One region of the Shewanella sp. YLB-07 genome, then DNA from elsewhere that is predicted to be linked to it. Evidence: predicted binding sites of a transcription regulator. Region 1 holds the regulator's gene; each other region holds the start of a gene.

Region 1 (10,415 bases):
TGAGGCGCGGCAACGAGATCCGTCTCTCTCTGAATACGCTCAATTACCCCATGTGTGCGATCACGAACACCTGAGTTCGCACCGTAAGTCACAGAAACAAACTTAGGTTTTAATGGCTCTAGACGACGAATAGAATTCCAGAGAATTTTTTCCATCTCTGGTGATGCAGGAGGGAAAAATTCGAAAGAAACGTTAATATCACCGTTAAGCTCAGCCAAGCTCTGATTTAGTGATGTTGAATGTTGTGCGTGATGAAAACCCATTCCTATTCCCTCTACTGCTTTACTTAACCATAAAATAAAAAAACCATCTAGACGTTTGGACGTCTAGATATCCATATTAGTGAAACTGAGTTTGAAGTCAATAGTAAATAGAGTACTAAATGCAAATTAAAGATCAGGTATGAGAGACGAGGGCGCGACCTTGTCACTAGAGAGCGGCAGGGAAATGCCTCAGAGAAGGGGTTTTCCCCTGTTAGGACGCAGCAAAGCTGCTACGAGAACGTGACTTCGTCACTGCTAGGACGGCCTGTGGCCTTTGAGAGCGCGGCAAGCCGCTGCGAGAAAAAGCTGTTGATCTTCTCTAGCAGCCAACTTGGTGGCGTACTCGAAGCGCATCGGCCTCGAAGTGAGCTTGCGAACGCTCTCGTAGTGCAGCGCTCTTCTTTACGATACCTATTCTTGCACTAAATCCCGACAGATCTGCGCCAGATCAGACTGCACAGCTGCAGCCGTTACTTCGCGGCCGGCACCAGGGCCTCTGATGATCAAAGGATTATCTTGATAGAAAGCACTGCGTATAACAAAAACATTATCGCCAGGAGTTAGATTGGCATAGGCATGTTGAGTATCGACCCACTCCATGCCAACTGCGGCCTTAAGCTGACCATCGACAACATCGAGTCCGGCAACATATCTCAAGACCTTACTTTGCTCAGCCGCAGCCTGGAACTGCTGTAGCATCTCATGGTCTAGCTCGTCGATACGTGCTAAAAACTGCTCCAAAGGAATATCGGCTAAATCAGCAGGTACCAATGAATGAAGCTCAATATCTTCAAGTTCAATCTCATGACCAATCTCACGGGCCAAGATCAACAATTTTCGCTGCATGTCTCGACCTGACAGATCATCGCGGGGATCCGGCTCGGTAATACCTAATCCTCTGGCCTCCAACACCAGTTCTGAGAACGGTTTCTTAGCGTCATACTTCTCGAATAACCAGCACAGGGTGCCAGAAAAGATGCCACCAACGGCTTCGATACTGTCACCGCTGTTATGCAGATCGTTCAATGCATGCTGTACGGGTAAACCCGCACCACAACTGGCGTTGTAGCGCCAAAACAGTCTGCGATTCCCCAGCTGTAGCTTTAGCTCTCGATAGAAAGCTAAGGGGCCTGAACCCGCCAGTTTGTTAGCGCTAACCACATGAATACCTCGTGAGAAGAACTCAGGATATTGCAAAGTTAAGTTGGCGCTAGCGCTGATATCTAAGGCGATGAGTTCGTCACATTCGAGCGCTTGCAGCTGCTCAAACATATGATCATAGAGCCAAGGGGTGGCTTGTTGCTCAAAAGCCTGTTTCCAGGAATCGAGATCTATCCCTTCCTCTTTTAACAAGGCTTTCTTAGAACTGAGTAATCCCACCAGCTCCACGCTAGCCTCTAACTCTTTATTGAGTGCGACTCGAGCACGACTGAATAGATCCACCCAAGTCTCACCAATATTTCCCACTCCAAGCAGGAGCACACCGATGCGCTTACGCGGGCCGGCACAGCGACGATGCACTTTTTGAGTCAGCAAGTTAACTTGTGATGTCGGCACTAAGGTCACCAGACTCAAGCCATCTTTAAACAGCGGCCTTGCATCCCGGCTCAACAGGCGAGCGAAGCCACGGCGGTAAAGCCCAGCATCGGCGCTGACCAAGGCGACTAAGCCTAGATCTTCTCGAAGATGTATCTCAGAGATGGCCAAGCCATCTATCTCCAATATGGATTGAACTTGTTTCTGATTCTCGTGAGTAAAGGCGAGCTCGACTCGATTATGAGCCAACTTCCAATGGGCTAACGGAATTAAACCAGCACTTTCCAATAACTCAGCCAAATGAGCAATATCGCTACTTATCCTGAAGCTAAACAGGGAAACACTGGACAGATTCGTCACCACTGGCGCACTGGCTTGAGAGCTCTTAGGTGCGATCAGAGTGAAATCGGTATGAGACGCATAACTAGATCGAACAGCCAGACTCACTTGAGTATCGAATAAGGGCTGTAGGGAACGGTTATGCAGCACAGGTGAACCCAGATGCGCTAAACGGTTAGCCTCATCTAACGACAGGCTCTTAAGTAACTTGGCATCGTTAATCTTATTTGGATCTGCGTTGAACACACCTTCCACATCAGTCCAGATGGTGACACGTTCAATATCGGCTAAGCTGGCAATCAAGGTCGCACTATAATCTGAGCCGTTACGGCCAAGTAACAAGGTTTCTCCACGGCTGTTAGCACAGATAAAACCCGTGATAATTAATCTTTCGCTGGTATGCTCATCCAGAGCTTTCTGAACACGTGCTCGTGACTCATCGAGTCTGATCTGCGGCACGCCTCCTTCATCGGCTAATAGCAAGCTTCTGGAATCGATATCCAATGCAGCAACACCCGACTCTCTGAGTAATGCAGCCAGAAGACGAGCAGACCAACGCTCACCGAAACTCACCACTTCACTTCTTTTATATTCGTTTAACGCCTCTAGAGAAAATAGGCTAATGAGCTGATACTTGTCGATAGACAAGCGTTCTCTCAGGCTTCTGGCCTGCTCGTTAGAAAGTAGCTGCTCAATTAGATTCTGTTGAAAGCTGATCAACACCTGCAGCTCTTCCTGCCATAGCTGACCTGTGTCTTTGAGTTCCAGCAGTTTATAAAGAAAGTTGGTGCTCTTACCTGCGGCCGATACCACGACGAGATCGTCGCTGTTGCCGTGAGTGAGAAGGATATGAGCAACACGGCGGTAGCAATCTGCATCCGCTAAGCTAGAACCACCAAATTTGTGCAAATGACAACGCGCCATCTTTAACTCCTATCTACCGAGATTAACAACTCGCCGCTGCTGCGAGTCCAGCTTCAATATCGGCAACTAAATCATCGGCATCTTCGATACCCACTGAAAGACGGATTAGGGTCTCTTTTACCCCAGCTTCTGCTCGAGCCTCTGGCTCCATAGCTCTGTGGGTCATTGTCGCAGGAACTGCGACTAAACTCTCTACCCCACCTAAACTTTCTGCAAGAGAAAACACAGAAAGTTTGTCAAGAAAAGCAACCAGCTCCTTTTCTCCACCCTTCAGCTCGAAACTGAGCATGGCACCGAAGCCTTTCTGTTGCTTCGCCGCGATCTTATGACCAGGGTGATCACTCAGGCCCGGATAATACACCTTATCGACCGCCTCGCTGGCAGTTAATACCGCTAACACCCGCTGAGCATTAGCCTGATGTTCACGAATGCGTACCGCTAAGGTGCGAATGCCGCGTAGGGTCAGGTAACTATCGAAGGCTGATCCTGTTAGACCTAAGGTATTAGACCACCAATGTAATAACTCACCTAGCTCGGCATCTTTAGCGACGACGGCACCACCGACTACGTCGCTATGACCATTAATGTACTTAGTGGTCGAATGAATAACGATATCGGCACCGAGAAGCAGTGGTTGCTGCAAAATTGGCGATAAGAACGTATTATCGACTACCACTAAGGCATCGACCAACTTACTCGCCTTGGAAATTGCTTCTATATCGACGACACGCAGTAGAGGATTCGATGGTGTTTCCAGCCAAACCATCTTAGGCTTACGGGCAATGGCGGCTTCGAGTGCTGCACCGTCGGTCTGATCGACCACTGCAAGTTTAAAGGCTCCCTTCTTGGCTAAGTTAGTAAACAGACGATAACTTCCGCCATAACAGTCATGGGGGACGACAAGCAGGTCATCAGGGCCAAGCAGGCTAGTCACCAATGTAATCGCAGCCATACCTGTACAAGTCACCACGCCAGTGGCACCTTTTTCCAGAGCGGCGATAGCATCACCTAGAATAGAGCGAGTCGGATTACCCGAACGACTATAGTCATAGTCTCTGGGATTCTTATGCCCATCGAAGGAGTAGTTAGTCGACAAATAGATGGGGGGCACCACAGCACCATATTGGGTATCGGACTCAATCCCTTGACGCACTGCAATTGTGGCTAACTTACGTTCGGTCATCTACTACTCCTAAACTATTTACTGAACACCTTTCTTACCAACAAAAATGTGGCAAGAGATGTCTGGACGTCTAAATGTACCTAAGGGGAAGCCTAGCGTCAACCAAATATAGACGTTTAGACGTCTAAACATATGGAAATCTATTTGCAATTGTCATAAATAAGAGGCAATAATTTGACTGTACAATTTAAAGGGTTAAAATCTGCCCCGAAATTTGAATATACAGGTGAGTCAATGACTGAGTGGAATGGCGATTATATCAGCCCATATGCTGAACACGGCAAGAAGAATGAACAAGTAAAGAAAATTACTGTTTCTATTCCCTTGAAGGTACTTAAGGTTCTTACCGATGAGCGCACGCGCCGCCAAGTGAATAACCTGCGTCATGCCACCAACAGTGAATTGCTTTGTGAGGCATTCTTGCATGCATACACAGGTCAGCCTCTACCTAACGACGATGACTTGTCTAAAGATAAGCCTGATACTATCCCAGCCGAAGTGAAGCGCTTGATGGATCAGATGGGTATTGAGTGGGAAGATGTGGAGTAATCGGACCCACTTAACGCTTGACCAGTCAGTTTCAGGGATCGCATTGCGATCCCTGTTTACTTCTACACGACTATTGACCCCGAAGATAACCCTGAAGAAACAATCGAGACCAACTAACAGCTTAATTTCGAGTCTATTGTTAAAAATTAATAACGCCAACTCCTTCTCCACCCACAATACATTAATAATTGAGAGAAAATGCCGTGCTTTCAATGATAGACCCAACGACCCTCGCCCTAGCCTCACTCATTATCTTCTGTGGAGCCTTGACCCAGAGCCTTATCGGTTTCGGTTTAGCCATTGTCGCCTCTCCCCTGCTGTATATCGTCGATCCTGAGCTAGTACCAGCCCCGGTTATCATCATGGGCTTCTCTATCTCTTTGTTGACCCTATTTAGAGAGCGAGGTGCCCTTGAGTTTAATGGGCTGCAATATGCGTTGCTTGGGCGAATACCAGGAGGGTTTATCGGTGCGGGCTTATTGATATATGCACCACAACCAGTTCTTGGGCTGGCCATATCGGGCATAGTTGCCGCGGCGGTCATATTAAGTTTGCTTAAGTTCAACATAGCCGTTAACCGCAAGAGCCTGTTTGGCGCCGGCGTGATATCAGGCGTATTTGGCAATATCGCCGCTATCGGTGGTCCCCCACTGGCCATTCTGCTTGCAGGAAAAGACGCCCGTCAGTTTCGTGCTGCGCTATCGGCTTTCTTCATCTTCAGCTCAATGATCGCCTTGGTTATTTTGGCAATCACAGGCTTACTCAGCATTAAGCATCTATGGCTGTCGCTGCTGCTTCTACCTTCGGTGATCTTAGGTTATGTGGTGGCGGGAAGACTGATAGGACATGTTGATAAAGATAAGACTCGTAAGGCAACACTCATCTTATGTTCAATCTGTGCAAGCTTATTGGCAGTAAAGTCGTTAATGGAATTGGGATAGCTACTAGGACGGGCTTTGCCCTACGAGATCGGCTGAGAAGCGCCTTCGAGGAAAAGACAGGTCAAAGGCTGTTGCTCTTACCCCTAGCCAACTTGTTGGCGAACTTCTCGAAGTGAGGTTACGAACGGACTCCTAGCGACGTAGTCGCGTCCTCGAACCTTCTTTAAATTTAAAAATGATATGACGTTTGTAGTACACCGCCGATGGCATCATCGCTGCCGACCATGCCGGTAAAGTCCAGAAAGAAGACTCGCCCAAATTCAAATCCTGTCCCTAATGAATAGATATTTGCCGTATTGTCTTTCATGTCATGGCGATAACCTAAACGCAGTGCAAACCAATCCGTAGCCTGCAACTCTCCGCCAACGCGCCAATACTGAGTAGCACCAATTTCTTCGAAGCGCTTATAAGCGTTAAGATCGATATCAGATGTTACGGTTATACTCTCCCAATCATAGGCGATGCCTGCAGTAAATTGTGGCTCAACCTGATAGGTAAATTTACGGCCTTGGGTCTCTACGGTCTCGACATCTTGGCTAATAAGATTACGACCTGACAGGCCTACCGTTAATCCAGATATAGGCTCCATCGCGATACCAACATCTAGGTTAAATGTGGTCTCGTCGTTTCTGTACTTGGCATCATCAAAATCACTGGCTTCGAAGTTATTGGCACTTACTACGTAGTTATATGTGTCTATCAGCTGAAGCTTAGGCGATACCCCAACCGCAATGGGCATATTGACGATTGAAAGTGGAAAACTCAGGGCTACGCCTAAATCAGAAACCACGCCAGCAACTACAGCACCTTGTGAATCTAAGTCTGTCAGTGCTGGGGGATTATCTGGATCTAATGCATTGAGACTATCTATATCTGACTGGGCGATAGCAGCGACTCCTATTGCATCGATATAGCTCTTATAAAATACCGCCATAGGCATCTTATGTGTGGGTAATACGATAGAAAATCCAATGCCCGCACTCACATAGGCATTATTATCTTTTAAAGACTCGAGATCGCTGACCAGCTCACCACGATGGAGATCGGCTGCGGTTGCATTGCCGGCAGAGATGGCGGCATCTAATGCATCATAGGAGTCTTGCAGTGAATCAAACTTATCTACCATCTGATCTTTATCGGCGCCATCGGCTCCGATTGCGGGTAGTAACATAGCAAAATTATTGAATTTAGGTGCTTGCAGAGCCAATAGAGCGGGATTGATGAAGGCTGCCCCCTCACGGTTTGATGATGCCACGCCAGCGCCGCCCATGGCATCGCTGCGAGCCTCGTAGTATTGCTGCCCTGCGATAGCCATCGACGGGGAGAGTATCAGTGCACAGCTAAGTGCAAGTTTGAGCATTTTCATCCTTTCAGCCCTTATCTTTATTTTTATTTTCTTATGTTATTTACCTTGCTTCCTACTTGATATTATTCAGCGTAGCGCTCTGAATAATACTCACAAAAATAAGTAGAGAGACATAAAAACAGTCGAATTTAAAGATAGTCCAACATTCAGAATTGTGTACGATAAACGCTCAAAAAACCAACACTTGTATCGATTTATTTTGATCTTTTTTTCAACAGGCTTCCACCATAAGTAATTATCTAACTTAACCACATAATAAATATGAATATTTATTATGTTATATCGCCAACGAATCTAGTTTAGAAACAGCTAAATTCAGCACTGTTATTTGTCTATTTTCCATATAGACCTAAAGCACATAATCCATAAAATTCTCAGCAGTAAGACCTAGGAATTATCTTAAAACCACAGGCTGATATTTGTCTTTATGCTAGAGGAGATAAAAGGAGGTATCGACCACTCTCTAGTCATCAAACACAGAAACAAATACACCAAAGTTAAGAAGTTAAAAGGCAGGCTAATGACACTAGGTCAATAGCACCAGAACCTGAGGATGAAGCAGCCCTCAGGCCCTATACCTAAATTAACACATAAACTTAGTTTTCCTCTTGGGGAGACACGAGGAGATCAACCCGTCGATTCACCCTCCTGCCTTCGGCTGTATCATTGCTGGCTAAAGGCTTAGCCTCGCCAAGGCTTTCGCTCTTAAGTTGCACCGCATTCACCCCTTGCTTACCGAGGTAATCCTGCGTAGTTACGGCTCTGCGCAATCCCAGAGCATCATTATATCTGACACTTCCCTTGCTATCGGTATTTCCCTCAAGCCTAATAATATCCGGGTGACTCGCCAACTTTTCGGCGACTTTAGCTAAAATATCACGGGATTCTGAGGTTAACTTTTCACTGTCAAAATCGAAGTAAACCCGAGCCAACAATTGCCCTTCTGGTGTGACTCTCATTAAACCGCTAGCCGACAAATATTCCATACAAGCAGGATAAACATCTTGGCTTTTTGCCAATTTAAGTAACCTATTATTGACCTCTGAATCACTAACCTTTTGCATGATCACTAACCTTCCATCTCTATGATTCGCTAATGCGGTAACATCAGAAATTGTCACATCCTGACTAATACTGTGACTCCTAGTAGAACAAAAAGAAGCTAGGTCATATTGGACTTTTTCAACAGCTTGTATCTCAACCTCAGGCTGTACATCTTGAGCACACCCGCTTAAGGCCGAGACCAGAGTGAAACAGATTAATAAGGTAGAAAATATTCTTGTCATCGCAATTTAACTCTCTGTATGTCGATAATAAAGTTTACTGATGCCATCACTCTTGGCGCCTTTCTTAATTAAGTCTAAAATTTCCTGGATCAAATCATCTAAGTCATCCACATCTATGATGTTGTCTGCGCCTACGCAATTTTTAAAGGCATTTTGCCCCGAAGCACTAAATTGAATCCCTATCACCCCCATATGCAGTGGAAGTTCGCCATCATTAAACTGAGACCTGATCTTGTCGCACATGCCATAATTATTCACCAACTTAGAGAAAGTGTTTTCATAGGGAGATTCCATACCATCGCTAAGGATAAGGATCATTTTAAGGCGCTTGTTATACTCCTCACTCTCCTCTTCACTTGGGTTCACTGGTCGGCCCTTATCTAAGATTTGTGCCCCCCTTAGCAAGCCTTGATAGACAGAGGTTCCCCCATTAGGAGACATACGGCTCACAGTGTCTATCTGTGACTCTTGGTTTGTCAGCGGAATCGACCAAAAATTACCGTTACACATAGAGCTACTATAAAGCCTTTGATAGCTAGGATTATGTTGAATATCTGCAGAGTTCTCGGTAAAAATATCAGCAACGGTACGGCTATAATCTATCCAGTTAGCACTATCTGGCCACTTCGAACTCCAATAAGCTGAAGGGGCGTCATCCACAACAGCCCTCACCGTACGAGCATCGGATCTGGAGCCGGGTAAGCCGTTACACTTACGACTGTTATTAACGCAACGATCAACCTGGCTATAGCTTTCATTGGCCCAGTCTCTCCAATTTATCGATTCATAATCAGAGTAATTACTACCTGTTTTTCCACTTGGATTTCGATACTTAAGCTGAGACATACAAACATTTCTACTGCTTCCCCCCTCTACGACTCGCATGTTATAGGGGACTAAAGCAATCCTATTACGAATTTCGGTCTCTCCGTCACGGGGCACTAAGATCTCATCCGCAACCTGAGTTATCGCCTCCTTAAGACTATTAATTTTTCCATGTTGATCCATGGAGCCAGAGAAATCGGAAACAAAAACGATATCCACATCACGGTCGCCCAGATACTCAGGATAATTACGGGCAATGGCAAGATTGGCTAAGGTTACAGTCTCTTTGAAACTCGGAATAACATCGCTATGTAGCCAGGAGTGATGGTCTGTTTTAGCCGTCACTCTGTACTGGGTATATTCTCTGTCTTCAACACTGCCATCAGGCAGGGCGTAATGATCGACAGCTTCATTACGCTCTACTTTTATCTGACTAATATTATTGATATTTCTAATGTAACTTGAAATATAATCACTCGCCAATTTCGACTCATATGCCTTGTCGTCACGATTGGCTATAGACACGGCAAGACTCGCCGCCTCAGTTGCATCGGCGAGACGATTCTGCTTTTGAATATAGCGTGTGCCCTCAAGCGCTAAAAAGATCATGCCGAATAATGGAATAAGTAAAAAAGCTAAATAAATGGCCGCCGCACCTTGCTGCTTTTTTAAGGAGAATCTTGCTCTTCTATACATAACTACCTTCCGGGCATGACTGAACTGGAGTGAATATAGTGCTGCTCACTATCCCCCCAAAACTGGTTGAACCAGGAGTCTGTTTTCAGGCACAGGGTGACTTGGTAAAGCGGAAACGTCTTATGCGCTGAGTTTATCGGAACAAGACTCGCTTTATCTTGAAGCGAATCATCGGGGCGACATGGCGTCCCTCCCCTAATGCCTTTATCGATACCGCCATAGCCGCCCTCCACCAACCACTCTACGCGTATCCCATAGGGAGCAGCCTCAGATGTATTGGGATAGCCGAGTAATCTAGCGGCCAAGATGTCCATCTCGTCCACTTCACTCGCTGTCACAATTGGGTTTTCCTGATAAAATCGAGTGCGATCCTTGAGGATATTCACCAGGGAGTAACTCACTCGATCCAGATTCACCCTATTGAGTAGCTGCAAAGCGATATCCCCGGTGAAAACAAGCAGAGCTGAAGTAAAAAAAAGCACAAAGGCCAACTCTACGGTAAAAGAG
Region 2 (10,415 bases), on a different contig from region 1:
CAGAAAACATATTAAAAGGCATAAATGATAGTGGCGTTTCTGTTGATTACTTAATCGTTGGTTCTGTGAGCGAATTTGGCCGTTCAGCTGAGAGTACTACAGGTTTATTCTCTCAGTCAAAAATACAGAAAGCTTATACAAAGGTTAACGTCCGCTTAGTGGATGTAACAACAGGAAGGATAATAAGCTCTGTTGAAGGGGCTGGTGAAGCAACCACTGAAACAAAGAAAACACTTGGAGCTGGAACATCTGCTGCATTTGATCAAAGCCTAACTGATAAAGCGTTATCACAAGCGATATCTCAAATGATCAGCAATCTAGTCGAAAACATGACGGCCAAGCCTTGGAAATCATATTTTCTATCAAATGAGGATGGCACTTTCATCATTTCTGGAGGAGAAGCACAGGGTCTTTCTGAAGGTATGGAGTTAGTTGTTTATCAGAATGGGAAGCAAGTGAAAAACCCACAAACAGGTGGCCGTATCACTTTACCGGGGAAGAAAATCGGTAAGATCCAAGTGTTATCTACATATGGAAATGATGAGTTTGAGCAAATATCTTTCGTAGATGTAGTTGAAGGGTCGATTAGCGATGACCTGTCAAAATATTACCTTTCTGACAAATAAAATGAGACTTTCATGAGAACAATAATATTTTTATTTTTAAGTGTATTTTTAATTGCATGCGGATCAAATGTACAGCGAAATGAAACGGGTTTAGAACATGAACAAAAAGTCGTCATAATTGCCGACGTGTTAGTTGGAAATTCAATTTCTGTTGCTGCAATCAATAACCATATAATTAATGGTCAAGATTTAACTCCCTATGCAACAGGTATTGCTGGTGCTGCTGATGCAGCAGATGAAAATCGTCAAATTCTAGTAATAAAATTGGATAAAGGGTCACACAGACTATCCATCAAGAGCCCTACAGGTACAGTTCTTTACACTAAAGACATTTACCTTGCTGATGGTCAAGTAAGAACAATACGACTCTAAAAGGAAAAGTAACTAATGCTAATTAAAACAAGATACCTTTTTATACTTGCCACGACATTTCTGTTTGCAGGCTGTGCTTCGATAACTGAGAGTGGATATTACTGGGGGAACTACTCCGAGACCTACTATGAATATATTAAAGCGCCTTCAGAACAAAGTGTCACAAATCACCTCAATGAGTTAAACAGAATTGTTGATACATCAAAGCAAAAAGGTTTGAAAGTTCCTCCAGGGATTTATGCTGAAATTGGATACATTACAGCAAAACGTGGTGATAGCGATGACAGTATTGCTTATTACCGCCAAGAAGCTGAATTGTACCCAGAGTCCAAAGGCTTTATTGAACGCTTAATATCAGATCAGAAATAGGGATAAACATGCGCTTACTCATTTCAATTACTATTGTTTTACTTATGTCGGGCTGTGCAGCTAAGACAACAACTAAAGAAGCTGCCTTTCCTGACATGTATTCAGACGTTAATCGTCAAGTTATGCTCATTGTTCCCGTTATCAATGAAACAACAGCTGCTGAAGCTCCCGACTTCCTAAACGCGACGGTTGCCCAGCCTTTAGCTGATAAAGGCTACTATGTACTCCCTGTACCTATTGTGAGCAATATTTTCAAAGAGGCAGGGATTATTGATGGCACGCAACTAAAAGGGATCCCATTTTCAACCTACAAAGATAAATTTGGTGCAGAATCAGTACTCTTTATCAAGTTAACATCCTGGGAAACTAATTATATGGTCATTTCAGGCAATGTTACTGTAGGGATGGAGTACATTTTAGTTTCAGCAGAAACGAACAGTGTATTATGGTCATATAAAAATACATTCGTGCTAGATACTTCTGGTTCTTCTGGAAATTTACTTGCAGATTTAATCGTAACAGCGATATCAACTGCAGCAACTGATTATGTTCCAGTAGCAAGACGTGTACATTCTAACGCTGTAATGACATTACCAGTTGGCAAGTATCACCCCAAATACCTACAAGATGGGAAAGTAAAAAATGTTATTCCTGAACTAGCGAGTGCTCCAGTAGAAAAGTTCTAGAACCTTAAAAAGACGGGATATACCTTTTGGCTTTTCTAAATAGAGCCACAAGCTACAATAATCCCGCTGGAAGTTGCTGAAGGGCGTTGGAATAAATGATGTGAGTCAGACACGGATGTCTGATTAGCTTTCGGGGTGCAGGATGTACCATCGGAAGCGGTAGTCATTTACCCATAAGAACAGAGGAAGACAACTTCGCCGGCGTCATAGGTACTTTGGTTTACGAAGAATCAAGGGCGAAGGTTGCGACAGTAACCTCTCTGAGCGAGAGGTATGGATACCGAACTGGCTGTTAAACATGGATGTTATTGATAGGACGAGTAATCCTCCTTGCTCTACTTTTCATTGCGAGAAGGGTGGAACCCTGCGATATACATCCAAACGAAGTTTGGAAAGCTAGATCCCGGCCTAAAAGCATCGCCGGGATGACAGGGGATAGCTGATGATTCAGGAATCCCCACTAATAAGAGTAAACATGATTACTCTGGATCATCATCCAACACTGGTGCTAACCACCTATCAGTCTCAGCCAAACTCATCCCCTTACGCGCAGCTGATCTCTACCTATATTAGTCACGCCAAAGTAGCGTTACTGATGGTGGGTATGGGTGGGCAAAGTACCAACCTGATACCTCGCTGTTGGGAGCATGGTGTAGCTTTTATATCGCACTATATTTCGTGATTCTCTGCATTAAAAGCAATCGTAAAAATCTCAATTAGCAGCTGTAAATCTCCGTTATAGCCTGCAATGTTTGCCTGTACCCATTCCTCTTTATCGATATTTGGCCATACTAATTCCTGTCCTAATACAAATGCTAACTCTTCAAAAAATAAACGCAGGGTTCTGCCGTTACCTTCCCTAAAAGGGTGAATAATATTAAGTTCACAATAAATGTCGGCAAAAGCAGCAATCAATATTGTTAAGTCAGATATCTCACTAAGATGTGGGATTAAGGAAAATTCCTTTGAGGATTGCTGGACTATGCGGCTAGCAGCGCAAAATCGAGTTCAGCCTTTCGATACATCAATGCTTCTTATTTCACCAGCCCAATTATACATATCTTGAAAAAGGTGGTGGTGAATCGTTTGCAAATGATTAAGAGTAAAGTGAGATAAGGATGGGTCAGTTGCTTGATAGGCGAGCAGTCGTTGGGCGTAGAAGTCGGTTTCTGCTTCACTTAGAGTATTGGGATCGTGTATATCGAAAAGGTTGATTAGAGTGTCGCTGTCTGGGTAACAATATGGATCCGACTCTGTACCGTACTTATCGCGCATATTGTGCTTTTAATTGGGAGATAGTTTTACTTGTACTGTTTGCTTTAATGCTAAGCCCTTCATAACTTAAACTCGTTTTCATATTTTGTAGGCTTGGTTTAAATGTACGTTCAGCATTGGATGTAACATTGCTTTTTTTCATCATCATTCTCTAATCAATTTAACCAGCAAATTAAGTTTACACTATTTTAGTTACTTTGAAATACAAGAATGAATAGGGTATATATGGCTGGTTTTGAATATCAGGGGATTAATCAGGGTCAGAGTAAGAGTTCACAGTGCTCTAGTAAATGAAGGTTAAAGCTACAACTATTCCCCGTTGGAAGTTGCTGAAATACGTAATTGAAAATGCCGTATAGCCATCATGGATGATGGATAAGGCTCGGAGCTACAGGGATGTAGCATCTGAGTTGTTAGGCGATTTATATTGGAGTATGAGGCCCGTACTCAATGCATGTAACTTCGCCGGGCGTCATGGTGGATGCAAGGAGGATAGGACGAGCAGTCCTCCTTGCCCTACTTTTCATTGCGAGAAGGGTGGAATCCTGCGATATACATCCAAACGAAGTTTGGAAAGCTAGATCCCGGCCTAAAAGCATCGCCGGGATGACAGGGGATAGCTGATGATTCAGGAACCCCTACTAAAAAGAGTAACCTTATGATTACTCAGGATCATAATCTAACACTGGTGCTAACCACCGCTCTGTATCCTCAATACTCATTCCTTTACGTGCCGCATAATCCTCGACTTGATCTCGACCGATATTGGTCACGCCAAAGTAGCGCGACTTAGGATGGGCGAAGTACCAGCCAGAAACTGCAGCGGTTGGGAACATGGCGTAGCTCTCGGTGATATTAAGGCCGATAGTCTCATCGGGCTTTAACAGATCCCAAAGCAGACCTTTCTCTGTGTGATCGGGGCAAGCTGGGTAACCAGGGGCTGGACGTATGCCTTTATACTTCTCACGAATCAGTGCTTCGTTATCCAACACTTCATCGCTGGCATAACCCCAAAACTCCTTACGTACACGTTCATGCATACGCTCGGCGAAGGCTTCGGCCAATCGGTCTGCTAAGCATTTGAGCATAATGGCACTGTAGTCATCGTGGTCTGCTTCGAAGCGCGCAACATGCTCGTCGATACCGTGACCCGCAGTGACTGCGAAGCCGCCCATGTAGTCGGCGACGCCTGAGTTTTTTGGTGCGACAAAGTCGGCCAGACAGAAGTTGTCGTTGCCCACACGCTCTATCTGCATGCGCAGATGGTGCAGGGTCATTATTGGTTTCTCGCGAGACTCGTCCGTCCCATCACAAGAGTACAGCTCAATATCGTCATGATTGACAGTATTAGCAGGGAACAGGCCGATAACGCCCTTGGCGGTGAGCCATTTCTCATCGATGATCTTCTTAAGCATGGCCTTGCCATCGGCGAACAGCTTAGTGGCTTCTTCGCCAACGACCTTATCGGTTAAGATTTTAGGGAAGTGTCCGTGTAACTCCCAGCTGCGGAAAAACGGCGTCCAGTCGATACGCTCGACCAGATCTTCTAATGGGTAGTCATCGAATACCTGACGGCCCAGCTGATTGGGGATAAACGGGGTGTAGTTGTCCCAGTCATACTTGCAGCGATTATCACGGGCCGCTTTGATAGTCGTGATGATCTTGCGCTTGGTCTGTGACAGGCGTTTCTCGCGCATCACATCGTACTCCTGATAGGCGGCGTCTATGGTGGCCTGACGAGTCTCGTTATTAATCAGCTTGGACACCATAGGCACGGCGCGTGAGGCGTCGGCGATATAGATGGCCCCTGTCGGTGAGTGTGGGGCAATTTTTACCGCGGTGTGAATTTTCGAGCAGGTCGCGCCGCCGATTATCGTTGGAATGGTTAAGCCCGCCTTATGGAAGCTCTTAACGTTATGCACCATCTCATCCAGACTCGGGGTGATAAGCCCTGACATGCCTATGATGTCGACGTTCTCGGCTATGGCCACGTCGATGATCTTCTCCACCGGCACCATGACTCCGAGGTCGATAACATCATAGCCGTTACAGGCCAGTACCACGCCGACAATATTTTTGCCGATATCGTGCACGTCACCCTTAACGGTGACCATTAAGATCTTGCCGTTTGACTGACCCGGCGTCTTCTCTTCTTCGATATAGGGGTTGAGGTAAGCCACGGCTTTTTTCATTACCCGGGCAGATTTTACCACCTGAGGTAGGAACATCTTGCCTGAGCCGAACAGGTCACCGACGACATTCATGCCGTCCATCAGAGCGCCTTCGATCACATCAAGCGGACGGCTCGACGCTGCTCGCGCCTCTTCCGTGTCTTCGTCGATATAATCTGTGATGCCTTTAACCAGAGCGTGGGCCAGACGTTTATTGACCTCCCAGCTGCGCCATTCGAGATCTTCTTTTTTGGCGGTTTGACTGCCGTCGCCGCGAAACTTCTCCGCTACTTCCAATAACAGTTCTGTGTTATTGGTGGCATCGCCATTCTTATCGACTGCGGTGCAAGCAAAGTTCCCGACTATGGCCTCGACCCTTTCCTTAAGCTCTGGGTCGATATCGTCATAGATGGCTAATTGACCAGCGTTGACGATACCCATGTCCATGCCGGCCTGAATCGCGTGATAGAGGAACACGGCATGAATCGCCTCTCGGACCGGATTGTTACCACGGAAGGAGAAGGAGACGTTAGATACACCGCCGGAAATCATCGCGTGGGGCAAGGTGCGCTTTATCTCGGCGGTGGCTTCGATAAAGTCGACGGCATAGTTATCATGCTCTTCGATACCCGTGGCGATGGCGAAAATGTTGGGATCGAAGATGATATCTTCCGGCGGGAAGCCCACCTTATCTACCAATACCCGGTAGGCGCGGGTACAGATCTCTATTTTGCGCGCCTTAGTATCGGCCTGGCCCTGTTCGTCGAAGGCCATGATGATGGCCGCAGCGCCGTAGCGTTTAACTAAGGTGGCCTGCTGGATAAACTTCTCTTCTCCCTCTTTTAGCGAGATGGAGTTAACGATACCTTTACCCTGGATACACTTAAGTCCGGCCTCGATCACTTCCCATTTGGAGGAGTCGATCATAATCGGCACACGTGAGATATCAGGCTCGGAGGCGATAAGGTTCAGGAATTTGTGCATGATTTCGGCGCCGTCGAGCATGCCCTCATCCATGTTGATATCTATGATCTGCGCGCCGTTCTCTACTTGATCGCGGGCAACAGAAAGCGCCTCTTCGAATTCACCAGTCTTGATAAGACGTAAAAACTTGGCCGAGCCAGTGACGTTGGTACGCTCACCCACGTTAAGAAACAGCGAGTTTTCATCAATCGTCAGCGGCTCAAGTCCAGCCAGACGACAGGCCACCGGGATATCGGGTAGCGGACGGGCGGGGTACTTGATAACGGCTTCGCGAATGACGCGAATATGATTCGGCGTGGTACCACAACAGCCACCGATTATATTAAGGAAGCCGTCCTGGGCCCACTCACCGATAATATCGGCCATCTGCTTAGGGGTTTCATCATAGCCACCGAACTCATTGGGCAAGCCCGCATTTGGATGAGCCGAGACGAAACACTCGGAAATCTTAGATAGCTCTTCTACATAAGGGCGCAGCTCTTTAGGTCCCAGGGCGCAGTTAAGGCCAATTGATAGCGGCTTAACATGGCGTAGTGAGTTGTAGAAGGCTTCGGTGGTTTGTCCGGTCAGGGTACGGCCCGATGCATCGGTAATGGTGCCGGATATCATGATAGGCAAGCGTGCACCGAGATCGTCATAGACAGTCTCGACGGCAAAAAGTGCGGCTTTGGCGTTTAAGGTGTCGAAAATGGTTTCTACCATGATGATATCGGCGCCGCCCTCAATCAGGGCATTGATAGACTCAACATAAGCCTCGACCAGTTCATCGAAGGTGACATTTCGGTATCCCGGGTCATTCACATCCGGGCTGATAGAACAGGTGCGGTTAGTCGGGCCGAGTACACCGGCTACATAGCAGCTGCGGCCAGTCTCTTGCTCCACTTCATCGGCAGCGGCGCGGGCGAGGCGGGCTCCCTCAAGGTTTATCTGGGCCGAGAACTCCTGCATGTCGTAGTCGGCCATGGCGATACGCGTCGAGTTGAAGGTGTTGGTCTCGATAATATCGGCGCCGGCCAGCAGGTATTGTTTATGAATGCCCTTGATGGCAGCAGCTTGAGTCAGCACCAACATGTCGTTGTTGCCTTTAACATCCTTATGCCAGTCTTTGAATTGTTCGCCGCGAAAATCTTCCTCTTCCAACTTAAGGTCTTGGATCATGGTGCCCATGGCACCATCGAGAATGAGGATCCCTTGTTCGAGTTGTCGGGTCAATTTTAAGGTGAGTTGTTGACCTTTCTCTTTGGTTAATCTTTGGGTACTTAGGGTGCCACTGGCCATAAATTCTACCTGCCTTAATAGATCTGCGCTGCATCTCTATTGAAACCACTGCGTGGTATCGTTTGGATGTTTATACGTATAGACGTCTATACTAAACCAGACACGTATCTGTGTCGAGTTGCCATATTGTGTGTTCTATCACCTTGTATATTGACTTATTTGTGAATGAATTTTCCACTCTTTTAAGGTCTGAACTATGCTTTAAGCAGGCTCTTTACTGGAGAAATGTGGTGTGGAGGAAAAATAATAATCAAGCAGCCTTCAGACTGTTGGCTCTAATTATGTGGTTTTTTATTGTCTCATGGCCAGTCGCCAGCAACATAGCATTCAGCCTATCTAGTATGTTACTGAGTATCACTTTGATTTGGCTGTCTTTAATTCTATTTTTATATGCTTTGACTAAGTAGGTTAGTCGATGATGTGTAGACATGCATTGGAGCCCAATTTACCTCTCCAGCCTCTCGCTGAGACGGTAAAAGTTGTGCTTTGTGCTCTGTATCCTCAAATTCCTCATGACAGAGAGTTTTATGTAAAATCCAAGGTGGTGAGATGATTAGCGCTACGAGTTTGCTGCTGATCATATTAGCTTATGTAGGCTTTCTATATATGATTGCTGCCTGGGCTGAAGCTGGTAGCGAACTAGCCCAAAAGATCACCACCAGCGCCGCAGTTTACGCCCTGTCCTTAGCCATATATTGTACCAGTTGGACTTTCTTCGGCAGTGTCGGTATCGCCACTCGCTCTAGCATCTTGATGTTGACTATCTATCTGGGCCCGACGCTCTTGATGATCGTTATCTGGCCCTTGATGCAAAGAATATTGCTGATTAAGCAGATATACAGGGTGACCAGTATCGCTGACTTCCTCTCTGCCAGATATAATCGCAGTGTGTCGCTGGCGGGACTCGCGGCCTTAGTGGCCATGATAGGCATAGTGCCTTATTTAGCCCTGCAGCTTAAGGCGATAAATACGTCTATCGACTTGCTTCTGGCGGTGCAAGTCGGGACTAAGCTCACTATAGCCTGGTTGGTTTGGCTGGGCGTCGCCCTGTTTACCATAGTGTTTGGTATCCGCCATCTGGACCCCACTGAGCGTCACCCAGGCATGATGTTGGCGTTGGCGGTAGAAGGTGTGGTTAAGCTGGCAGCCATGTTGACCGTCGGGGTATTTGTCTGTTTCGTGATGTTCGACTCTCCCCTGGATATCTTTGCTCAATTGGAACAGAAGATGCCAGAGGCTGCGGCTAATATGTCGTCGAAACCCGCATTTGTCACTTGGTTTAGTTACCTCATATTAGCGGGAACAGCCTTCATGCTACTTCCACGGCAGTTCCATGTGATGGTGGTGGAGAACCCGGACCCTAATCATGTTAAAAAAGTCCAGTGGTGGCTGCCTGTCTATCTCATCTTGATGACCTTGTTTGTCACGCCTATTGCGGCGGCGGGCTTGCTACTGTTGGGGCCCGAAACAGCCGATAGCTATATGTTGTCTATTCCCATGTTAGCCGGGCAAGAGCTATTGACTATCTTCGTGTTCATTGGTGGTTTCTCAGCCTCTATGGCCATGCTTATGGTGTCGGGAATGACTCTATCGACCATGTTCAGTAACCACTTGGTTTTACCTCTCATTCAGTGGTTCAGACCGGATAGTCGCTTGAAGAAGTATTTACTGCAATCTCGCTGGTTGGCGGTTTTTATCGTGCTTGGGGCCGGGCAGATGTTTTACCTCTATCTGGGCGAGTCCTACATGTTGGTTAACATGGGGATGATCTCATTTTGCGCCGTGTTACAGTTTCTGCCCTTGGTTATTGCCGGTTTATATTGGCCTCAGGTCACAACGAAAGGCGCATTTTCGGGCCTGTGCGCTGGCTTTGGCATCTGGGCTTATTGTTTGCTTTTACCTGCAATCATGAAAAGTGGTTGGATCAATGCCGATATTTTGTTAACGGGTCCCTTCGGCATAGGTTGGCTGCATCCCGAGCATCTATTGGGCACCGAAATGCACAAGATCAGTCATGGCGCTTTCTGGTCCATGGCGGCAAACATCTCGGCGCTGGTATTGGGCAGTCTGTACTCTAAGATGTCCGGGGAAGAGAAGCGTTACAATGCCGAGTTTATGGATGTGATGGCTGAGCGTGTGGCTGAAGATGAAGCCATCATGGATACCTTGCCCAGAAATATCGAGCTTGATCCTAAGCTTAAATTACTCAAAGGTATATTCAGCCAGTATCTGACTCCTGAATATGCCGAGATGAAACTGGCAGCCTGTCTGATCGAGGCTGAACTCAATGAGGCTAGTCTGATCAATGTGCAGGAACTGGCAAATCTGGAGCGAACCACTGAGAGGCAGTTGAGTGGTATCACTGGGGCAGCGGTGGCCCACATGGTGGTGACTCAGTCTAACCTTTATTCCGAGCAAGAGATCCGCACCTTAGAGCGTTATTACGGTCAGTTATTGGCACAGTTGAAAATAAGTCCGGCTCAGTTAAGGCAACAACTTAACTACTCGAAAGAGAAAGAGTTGTTGGCTAAGCGATACTCAGAGCAGATGCAGGGTATAGTCGATGACAGAACCCGCGAGCTACAAGAGACCTTAGATAAACTCAAGAGCGCTCAGGCCCATCTGGTTGAAACCGAGAAGCAGGCATCATTAGG
Region 3 (10,415 bases), on a different contig from region 1:
TTTCTTTCTCGATAATATCGAGCTTGAAGCGACAACGACGAACGTCAGGCTCGATCATCTTTAAACCTTCAGCATAAGGTTTCTTAGAGGCGAGTTCGGCGTCAAACCAGGCTATGCTGCTTTCGTCGGCGGTATAGCCCTTAACGAAGTTTTTCTTAGGCATCTTAGCTTGTTCGACACAGAGCTTCATGATCAAACGTTCTTGAACACGGACCTTATCCATGGTGGCACGCATGTTCTTGACTAAGCGGTCGAACTGCTTAGGCATGAGACGGAATTCTTTAAATAATTCACCAATCTCAAACAGGGCAACGGTTGCTTCAGGATGGCCACGACCTTTGTCTGCGATGATCCTCAGCGTATTCTCATGTACTTCTCTTAGCTGAGTGAAGCGCTCTTTAGATTCTTCAGGATCTGGTCCTTTTGGACCTTCCTCTTCTTCATCTTCATCATCATCCTTCGAGTCATCCTTTGAGTCATCTTTGTCGAGCTCACTTTGTGACAAATCTGAACCAATGTGAGTGGCCGTTGGGGCTATATCAGCGGCATTAGGGTCGATAAAACCTGAGATGATATCGGATAGACGAACTTCTTCGGCTTCATAGCGATCGAACTGATCGAGGATCGAGGCAATCGCTGGAGGGTACTCGGCGACCGATGCTTGAACGGTATAAATTCCTTCTTCGATACGTTTAGCGATAACGATCTCGCCTTCACGGGTAAGAAGTTCAACAGTCCCCATTTCACGCATATACATACGGACTGGATCTGTTGTACGACCAAGCTCGGCCTCTACCGTTGCAAGTGCAGCGGCAGCTTCTTCTGCAGCATCATCATCTGTGCTGTCTTCTGTCATCATGATTTCATCAGCATCCGGCGCCTGTTCATAGACGCGAATACCCATGTCATTAATCATCTGGACAATATCTTCGATCTGGTCTGCATCGACCATATCAGCAGGCAAGTGATCATTCACTTCTGCATAGGTTAAGTAGCCTTGCTCTTTACCTTTAGCTAGCAACAATTTAAGTTGCGACTGAGGAGTGTGCTCCATAGATATCATCCAAGTTGGGTATCGGTTAAAACGACGGGCAATAATTTATCGCCACGCAAATCGTCAATTATAGCCTTGTGCGCTTCCGTGTGCTAGTCCAAGTGCTTAGTTTTAAGACATAAAGTGTCTTAATTTTGCCCTTGTATGACTGCGATCAGCTTGCTTAGCTGAATCCTTTCTTCTTTAGTATGGTTCTGTTTTAGACTCAATTCCTGATATCGCTGCTCAATATATTGATTATTGAGCCAGATCAGGGTTTTTCTAAACTCTTGCTGCAAGTTTTCATCCGCCACTTGATGGTCCCATTGGGTCAGTTTTTTTAGGGTGCCTAATTGTGGAGCATCCCTGTACTGTTCAAGTAGTTGTGCGCTGTTTTTAACTTGTTTACGAGTAATGTCTAGCAAGTGGATCAGCAAATCTACGCCGGCCATCTTGATGTGTTTCAGTGCCGGCTGCACCGGCAGTCCTTCACCTAACATAGGATGTTGTACTAGCAGTGCGATGGCTAGTCGCAATGGGGTTCCTCGTCCTTTTAACGCTTTATTCTGAAGAGTTTGGCCCTGATGTTTAGAGCTGAAACCCAACTTTCTTCTTAACTCATCGGCACCGTTCATTCCGAGTTTATAGGCTAGATTTTCCAGCAGTAGACTCTGTAGAACGGTGTCTTGTACTTTCTCAATTAAACCAATGGCTTGCTTAGCTAATGTCCCTTTATCGGCGCCATGGCGTTGGGCTAACGTTTCAAAAAGAAACTCAGGGAGTGCTTTAGCATCATCAATCTGACTTTCGAATGCTTCTTTTCCTACCTGGCGCACCATAGTATCTGGATCTTCACCTTGAGGCAGGAACATAAATCTAACTTGGTTACCGGGTTTGAGCAGCGGCAATGCGGTTTCTAATGCACGCCATGCGGCTTCGACCCCGGCTCTGTCACCGTCATAACAACAGATGACCTCCTTGGCACTACGCAACAGGAGTTGAAACTGCTCTGCCGTGGTTGCCGTACCGAGAGAGGCGACTGCATAGTCGACATCAAACTGTGCCAGTGCGACCACGTCCATATAGCCTTCGACTATGAGTACTCGCTGTGGATCTCTGTGACGCTGCTTAAGCTCATAGAGTCCGTACAGCTCATTGCCCTTATGAAATATGGGCGTTTCCGGAGAATTCAAGTATTTGGGTGTACCATCACCTAAAACTCTTCCGCCGAAGCCAATAACCCGGCCTCGTCTGTCACGAATCGGGAACATTAACCGGTCGCGAAATCGGTCGTAACGTCTACCGTTATCGTTTTCTATCACCATTCCCGCGGTGAGTAGTTTATCTTGAGAATCCTGACTCTGGCGGTAGCGACTGAGTAAACCATCCCAGCCCTCTGGTGCAAATCCGATATTGAAGTGTTCTATTACTTTCTCGGATAGGCCTCGATGATCCAGATAATCGAGAACTTTTTGTTTGTCTTTATGTTGTCTAAGCTGGCTCTGAAAGTGTCGGCTAGCTTCTTCCATTAATTGATACAGGTCGCGGCTCAATCCTTCATCGCGTCTCTTACCTGTACCTTGCTCTCTGGGCACTTCTAGACCCAGTTGGCCAGCTAGCTCTTCTATCGCGTCGATAAAATCGAGACGGTCATATTCCATGACGAAGTCGATGACATTGCCATGGGCACCACAGCCGAAACAATGGTAGAACTGTTTATCTCTACTGACGGTAAAAGAAGGTGATTTTTCACTATGAAACGGACAACAGGCAGAGTGGTTTTTACCCGCCTTCTTAAGGGGCACCTTAACGTCGATTAAGTCGACAATATCGATGCGAGCTACTAGCTCATTGATAAAATCACGAGGTATCGCCATTAGTTTGGTAAATGCCGCCTTTCGCTATTATCGCGAAATGAAAAACTGAAACAGTACAAACAAACAAGCCGCGCAAGAGCACGGCTTATTTACGCATTATTCTTAAGTTACTTAAGTTTAGCTCTGATCATAGCGCCTATTGCCGCCATATCAGCTCTGCCTAAGACTTTAGGTTTTAATGCGCCCATTACTTTGCCCATATCCGCCATGGAGGATGCGCCCATCTCTTCGATGCTTGCATCAACTAGCACGGCAATTTCCTCTTCAGTAAGAGGCTGAGGCAGGAAGACTTCAAGAATCTTGATCTCTTCTGCTTCAATTGCTGCTAGTTCGTCACGTCCGGCTGCACTATATTGTGTAATCGAATCACGACGCTGTTTAACCATTTTGGTTAAGACAGCTATAGCTTGGTCATCAGTCAGAGTTTCGCGGGTATCCACTTCAATCTGTTTGACGGCGGCTAGCGCCATACGGATAGTCCCCAAGCGTACCTTAGCTTTGGCACGCATGGCGTCTTTCATTTGGCTTTTTAGCTGATCTACTAGGCTCATAATAGATTAGTATAAACGTACGCGACGAGCGTTTTCGCGAGAAAGCTTCTTAGCAAGACGCTTAACTGCAGCGGCTTTAGCACGCTTACGGCAAGTCGTTGGCTTCTCGTAGAACTCACGAGCGCGAACATCAGCTAAGATACCGGCTTTTTCACAAGAGCGCTTAAAACGACGTAGAGCTACGTCAAATGGTTCATTTTCGCGTACTTTAATTATTGGCATACGCCATCACCCCTTAGGTGTAGTTTGTAATGAGTCAATTTTTGACTCAAGTTAATTTAAAAATGGTGCGGAATTCTATACCGAATTGAGCGTGTTTGTAAAGTATATTTCGCGATCATATCCTAGATCCTTTCACCGTCGCGATCCTATTTTAGATCTCGGTTAAGTCATGTTTGGGATATTTCGCGTGTACCCGCTAATAATCACTGTAATTGATACCATTATTAGGAGGACCAAAATCAGCAACAAGTCTATTGGTATAATTAAAGCACAGCAGGTAGAATTAGCAGCCTTTTATGACACTTTGACGGGATACGATGCGGGTTTTAGGTATTGAAACATCTTGCGATGAAACAGGAATAGCCGTTTATGACGACGAGCTAGGCTTGTTATCTCACACATTATATAGCCAAGTAAAGCTACATGCCGATTACGGTGGGGTTGTACCCGAGCTGGCATCTCGCGATCATGTGAGAAAAGTGGTGCCCTTGATTAAGAAGGCGCTTGCCGATGCTAACAGCACAATGGATGACATAGATGGAGTCGCTTATACCACAGGTCCTGGTTTGGTTGGCGCTTTATTAGTCGGTGCCTGTGTGGGGCGCTCATTAGCCTATTCATGGGGTAAGCCTGCCGTTGGCGTGCACCATATGGAAGGTCATCTCTTAGCCCCTATGCTAGAGGATAATGTGCCTGAGTTTCCTTTTCTCGCGCTGTTAGTATCCGGCGGACACTCTATGATGGTGGCCGTTGAAGGTATTGGACAATATGAAGTGCTTGGCGAGTCTGTTGACGATGCCGCAGGTGAAGCATTCGATAAAACCGCGAAACTCATGGGGCTAGATTACCCAGGTGGGCCAAGGTTAGCTAAGCTGGCAGAGAAAGGTGAGACTGGCCATTACCGTTTTCCTCGTCCTATGACGGATAAGCCAGGATTAAATTTCAGTTTTTCTGGTTTGAAGACCTTTGCCGCCAATACGATTGCCAGAGAGCCCGATGATGAGCAGACCCGTGCCAATATCGCACTAGCGTTCGAAGAAGCTGTGGTCGATACACTTTCTATTAAGTGTCGTCGCGCACTAAAACAAACCGGTTATAGCCGCTTAGTCATTGCCGGAGGAGTGAGTGCAAATTCGCGCCTGCGCAGCTCGCTAGCCGAGATGATGCAAAATTTAGGCGGAGAAGTTTTCTATCCCAGAGGCGAATTCTGTACCGATAACGGCGCCATGATCGCTTATGCCGGTTTGCAGAGACTGAAGGCCGGTCAGACAGAGGATTTAGGCGTCAAAGGTATGCCACGCTGGTCCCTAGACTCGCTGCCTCCGCTATAGGTTCTAATATGCTACGAGCTATAAGCTGGAAGAAATAAAAAACACCTGGTTTGCATCTGCAAACAGGTGTTTTTTTGGGTTAGGCTTGCTAGAACTGGACAGCCCCCAGAACCCTAGACATTTGGCAGTCTCATTTTGAAGCTGCTTTAAACGTTTCTGGAATTGGTATTGCTCCCCTTGTGCCTGGCTTTGTTATGGCCCATGTTAACGTGATAAATTTTTAACTCTCTTTGGCACAGGTAAACGCATGAAAATTCGGTTTATTGTATTCGTTTTATGTGTGTTCATTTCTGCATGTTCCGGCCCTAAACTTGAACCGCTTTCGGCGAGTGCCGAAATCATGGCCTTTGGCGATAGTCTTACTTATGGCAAGGGGGCGAGTGAAGGCGGTGACTATCCAGCGGTTTTGGCTGAATTGACTGGCCTCAGGGTGATCAATGCTGGTGTTTCAGGTGAGACAACCTCACAAGGCTTGACCAGGCTAGCTGAACTACTTGTTCGAGAGACGCCTGACTTGTTGATTTTACTCGAAGGTGGCAATGATTTTCTGCGTAATCACGATATAGCCAAGACCAAAACTAATCTGGCGCAGATGATCGAACTGGCTCATGCTAAGTCGATTCCGGTAGTCTTGATTGCCGTCCCTCAGAAGAGTATTTTTTTATCATCGGCGGCGCTCTATTCAGAGCTAGCTGATACGTATAATGTTATGCTTCTAGAAGAGGCGTTAACGGACTTGCTCAAAACCCGGTCAATGAAATCTGATACGATTCACCTTAATGATGCAGGTTACCGCGCGCTAGCTGAGACGATTTATCAAGGACTCGAAGATGCAGGCGCGATATAATTCATCGAATATGTGCTATTAATATGTGCTATTAAGGTATTGAAGATACCAAATGTGAAATATAGTGCCGATATCTTCAGACTTTAGGTTGAATGCCGCTAATTTATGGAATGGTTGATAACGCTCTTATTTAGTCTTAATTTCGGGGTTTTCGTCCGGTGATTTGACCTTTGGCAGAGAAATAGAGTTAAAGTATTCATTTAGACGAAATCAACTTGACCCAAGTGGCCTTTTTATGGGTAAATTCCCTGATAACAATTGGTGTTGTGCCAAAATAATAAATGTAGGTTAAAACTTCCCATGACAGATCTTGAGCATAAGGTATTCACTCAAGTACGCGCAATTATTAGTAATGAAGAGCAGGTGATTGGTCGCCGCGGAATATTGATTCCATTAAAGAAGGCGATTATCGCCGATGGTGATATTCGAAATGTCATCGATATAGTCTCTTCAGATCCTGCTTTAGCAGCTCATATGCTTTGGCGCAGCAATTCGGCGATTAGCGGTGCAGGTATTACCACTAAGAACCGCTCATTGAAAGATGCCTTGGTTCGATTAGGTCAGGTGAACATATATCGTTATGCCTTTACCTTCTATTTGAAAGAGCGCCTCGATGAATTGCCCCAGCCATATAAGAAGTTAGTGCACGGGTATTGGTCATTGACTGAAAGTATCGCTACCGATGCCGTCGATAGTTTGCATCAAATGGAAGGGGTGGATATCAACCCGGATGAAGTGCAGACCTTAGCCTTGTTTAGTGTATTCGGTGAGATTATTGCCTTGACTGCATTTGCCTTCTTAAATGCCGAGTCGGAAGAGTCGTTTCCCCTGAGCATCATCAAGTCGCTTATCGATAACCAGAAGCAGACTTTGACCATAGAAGCATTTGAATCTTTGGGTTTAGATGAAGAGCTTAAAGATGAGTTTATGATTGCCCATAATCTCAGACAGACTCGCAATGCAAACTCGCCAGGTCTAGTGCTCAGACGCGTGCTTTCGATGAGAAATCAGCTGCTGAAGCCGTTGTAAAAGAAGGCTCGAGCATCTGGCTGTAGCTCGCGATAGCCCTGTCTTTATAGCAAGATCCTAGGAACTCACCGTTAGAGCCTAGGATCTCGTTCTTTCATTTAATTCAATTGAACTTATGCTGTTTTGCTAGTCCTTCTTTGGCTACTAGCTTTAACCACTGCTGCGCCACTCGTGCGCTAGAGCTATCTTTGCGATATGCCCCAAACAGCGGACGCTTCAATCCCTCAGGTCCTAGCTTGATTGCGGTTAAGTTCAAACCATAAGACTCGCTGATTGACCAGGTTGGTAGGGCTGCCACACCATCTTTGCAGGCGATCCTTTGCAGTAGCATCATGGTGAGATCGCAGCTGATCTGCTCACCGGCTTCCACTCCCGCAGGCTCCAGGAAATGACGGTAAAGATCCAGACGTTGCAGCGGCACTGGATAGCTGATAATAGCAAGTTTCTCGAGTTGCTTAGGCGTCACATATTCCAGCTTGGCCAGAGGGTGATCGTTGGCAACCACGAGCTGAACTTCAAAATCGAACAGATGCTGATAGGCAATGGATTGTCCCGGAACAGGATCTGATGTGAGTACCACATCGAGTTCGCCAATCTCCAGCGCATTGAGTGAATCAAACAGGTGTCGGCTGGAAAGGTTTAAATTCACATTTGGATATGCCGTCCTAAACTGCTCCATCACTGGCATCAACCATCGAAAGCAGCTATGGCATTCGATGCCTACCGCAAGTTGATTAAGTTCGTCATTGAGTCCCTGCTTGAGGTCATATTCGGTTTCGACGACCTTAGGTAAGATCTCTTCGGCCAGATTGAGTAGCCGAGCGCCTTCTTGCGTAAAAGAGAGAGGTTTACTCTTTCTGATAAAGATTGAGGAGTTAATCCGGGTCTCTAACTCTTTTATCTGATGAGAAAGCGCAGATTGAGTGACGAAGCGTTTCTTGGCTGCACCAGCGAGACTTCCCGTCTCTTTTAAGGCTACTAGTGTTCGTAAGTGTCTAAGCTCAATCATATAATACCTACTTTTGTTCAACGTGAATTTTACTCATGTTGCGCTTGAAATCAATTCGTTTGTCAGAAGATAGACTATCACAATAAACTTCTAGACGTCCAGACGCCCAAATGTGTTTTTACATCGAAAGATGTTACATCACCAGGAGTCACTGATAAGACTCTGGCGCGTTTACTTTGAATTCTGCTCATATTAAAGCAAAAAGGTATACAATATGCAAACTTCGAAAGAGATACAGATAGCTAACCTAGGGTTTCCAAGAATTGGTCGTCAACGTGAGCTGAAGTTTGCTCAAGAGAAATATTGGCGTGGCGAGACTAGTCAGGCTGAGCTAAAAAAAGTGGCTAAGGAGTTACGTCGTACTCATTGGGAGTGGCAGGCACAGGCCGGGGTTTCCTTGTTGCCCGTGGGCGATTTCGCCTTCTATGATCAGGTGCTGACTCTGAGTGCGACATTGAATGCCATCCCTGAGCGTCACAGAAACCAAGATGATGCTCATGTTGATCTCGATACCTTGTTTCGAGTCGCACGAGGCCGTGCACCATCGGGTAAAGATGCCCCCGCTGGTGAAATGACTAAGTATTTCAATACTAACTATCACTACATAGTGCCTGAGTTAACTGTAGATCAAGAATTCAGTGTAGCGTATGAGCAGTTTTTTGAAGAAGTTGAAGAAGCAAAAGTACTGGGATATGCCGCTAAACCTGTACTGTTAGGTCCGGTTTCTTATCTGTTTTTATCTAAGGCTGTTGGCAGCGATTTCGATAAACTTTCACTACTGCCTAAGCTCATTAAGACCTATGCAGATATCTTGGCTCGTTTCAGTGAGCAAGGTGTAGACTGGGTGCAACTCGAAGAACCTGTTTTAGCCCTTGAGCTTGATGCCGATTGGCAAGCAGCTATTTCTTCTGCCTATGAGGAACTGAAGTCATCTGAGGTCAAGGTATTACTGGCGAGTTACTATGGCACCATTGCTCATCATCAAGCATTGGTTTCAGCCTTGCCTGTTGCCGGTCTGCATTTGGATCTTGTCACGGCTCCCGAACAGCTTGCAGAATTTGCGGCAAACTTACAACCTGAGCAGGTGCTCTCTTTAGGTGTTATTAATGGTCGTAACGTATGGGCGGCAGATATTGACTTGATTGCCGAGCGTATCGCTCCTGTGGTGAACGACCTTAAGGGACGAGTCTGGATCTCTCCTTCTTGTTCACTGCTTCATAGCCCGGTGGATCTCGATGTTGAAACTGAGCTGGCTCCGGCCCTGAAGCAACAACTCTCATTTGCGAAACAGAAGCTCTCTGAGTTGACTCAACTGAAAGCGCTACTCAGCACTCCTGCGGACAGTGCCGCTAAAGTTGAAATAGACACCATAGTGGCAACTTGTGTGGCGCGCAGAGAGGCTCGAGAAGCCGCCGCCGATCAGCAAGTTATCGACAGAGTTGCGGCTCTTAATGCGGATGATTATGAGCGTGATACCGTGTTTGCTAACCGCCAAGCCATACAACAACAGAAGTTTAATTTACCCCTGTTACCTACGACAACCATAGGCTCGTTCCCACAGACTCCGGCAATTCGCGGCCTGCGTAGTCGCTGGCGTAAAGGTGAGATCACCCAAGAGTTTTATAACGACCAACTACGCCAGGTGACCAGAGATACGGTTGAGCGTCAGCTTAAGTTAGGTATTGACGTACTGGTTCACGGTGAGGCCGAGCGTAACGACATGGTCGAGTATTTCGGCGAGCAGCTTCAAGGTTTCGCCTTCACTAAATTTGGTTGGGTCCAGAGTTATGGCTCACGTTGTGTTAAGCCGCCACTTATCTATGGTGATGTGTCACGCCCTGAGGCTATGACAGTCGAGTGGGCGCAGTATGCTCAGTCTCTGACTGACAAGCCAGTTAAAGGCATGCTAACGGGGCCGGTTACTATTCTGCATTGGTCATTTGCCCGTGAAGACATCAGCCGTGAGGAGATAGCGACTCAAATTGGTTTGGCCATTCGTGATGAAGTCGTCGACTTGCAAAATGCGGGGATAGGCATCATTCAGATAGATGAGCCAGCTTTCCGGGAAGGTTTGCCTTTGAAGAAGAGTGATTGGCAAGCCTACCTTAAGTGGGCGGTTGATTCATTTAAGTTGAGCGCCGCAGGTGTCACAGATGAGACGCAGATCCACACTCATATGTGTTACAGCGAATTCAATGAAACTATAGCGGCCATCGCGGCCATGGACGCCGATGTGATCACTATCGAGACCTCGCGTTCTCGCATGGAGTTACTCACGGCCTTCGAAGATTTCGCATACCCGAATGAGATAGGTCCAGGTGTTTATGATATTCACACACCAAACACGCCAACGGTCGATGAGATGGTTGAGCTTATCGAGAAAGCGGCCGACAAGATTGCCGTACGCCAGCTTTGGGTTAACCCGGATTGTGGCTTGAAGACGAGAACATGGGATGAAGTAGAGCCAGCCCTTAAGAACTTAGTTCAAGCGACTAAGGTGTTGAGAAGAAAGTTGG

What was found. Region 1 encodes MetJ, which represses methionine synthesis genes. Its sites were predicted from a motif close to TAGACGTCTAGACGTCTA; they were not measured.
Region 2: a site for MetJ is predicted at 7,833-7,850, ahead of metH (methionine synthase). Genes of this name have one in related genera too.
Region 3: a site for MetJ is predicted at 7,983-8,000, ahead of metE (5-methyltetrahydropteroyltriglutamate--homocysteine S-methyltransferase). Genes of this name have one in related genera too.

Annotation. Positions count from the first base shown of each region.
Region 1 covers NZ_VOQB01000017.1:76,694-87,108, reverse strand. Annotated here, with positions in the region: gene metF (methylenetetrahydrofolate reductase) at 1-263, opposite strand, end outside; gene FS373_RS27110 (bifunctional aspartate kinase/homoserine dehydrogenase II) at 675-3,062, opposite strand; gene metB (cystathionine gamma-synthase) at 3,085-4,245, opposite strand; gene metJ (met regulon transcriptional regulator MetJ) at 4,480-4,794, shown strand; gene FS373_RS27095 (sulfite exporter TauE/SafE family protein) at 4,998-5,735, shown strand; gene FS373_RS27090 (conjugal transfer protein TraF) at 5,905-7,101, opposite strand; gene FS373_RS27085 (OmpA family protein) at 7,698-8,387, opposite strand; gene FS373_RS27080 (pilus assembly protein) at 8,394-9,908, opposite strand; gene tadF (tight adherence pilus pseudopilin TadF) at 9,911-10,415, opposite strand, start outside.
Region 2 covers NZ_VOQB01000004.1:228,836-239,250, forward strand. Annotated here, with positions in the region: gene FS373_RS10610 (CsgG/HfaB family protein) at 1-626, shown strand, start outside; gene FS373_RS10615 (hypothetical protein) at 639-998, shown strand; gene FS373_RS10620 (DUF4810 domain-containing protein) at 1,014-1,367, shown strand; gene FS373_RS10625 (GNA1162 family protein) at 1,376-2,053, shown strand; partial or broken gene FS373_RS32725 (vitamin B12 dependent-methionine synthase activation domain-containing protein) at 2,533-2,714, opposite strand; gene FS373_RS31925 (Fic family protein) at 2,723-2,968, opposite strand; gene FS373_RS31930 (hypothetical protein) at 3,062-3,328, opposite strand; gene metH (methionine synthase) at 3,991-7,761, opposite strand; gene FS373_RS10640 (ATP-binding protein) at 8,311-10,415, shown strand, end outside.
Region 3 covers NZ_VOQB01000004.1:450,150-460,564, forward strand. Annotated here, with positions in the region: gene rpoD (RNA polymerase sigma factor RpoD) at 1-1,054, opposite strand, end outside; gene dnaG (DNA primase) at 1,183-2,910, opposite strand; gene FS373_RS11580 (GatB/YqeY domain-containing protein) at 3,018-3,461, opposite strand; gene rpsU (30S ribosomal protein S21) at 3,468-3,683, opposite strand; gene tsaD (tRNA (adenosine(37)-N6)-threonylcarbamoyltransferase complex transferase subunit TsaD) at 4,001-5,014, shown strand; gene FS373_RS11595 (GDSL-type esterase/lipase family protein) at 5,262-5,861, shown strand; gene FS373_RS11600 (HDOD domain-containing protein) at 6,162-6,890, shown strand; gene FS373_RS11605 (LysR family transcriptional regulator) at 6,994-7,899, opposite strand; gene metE (5-methyltetrahydropteroyltriglutamate--homocysteine S-methyltransferase) at 8,132-10,415, shown strand, end outside.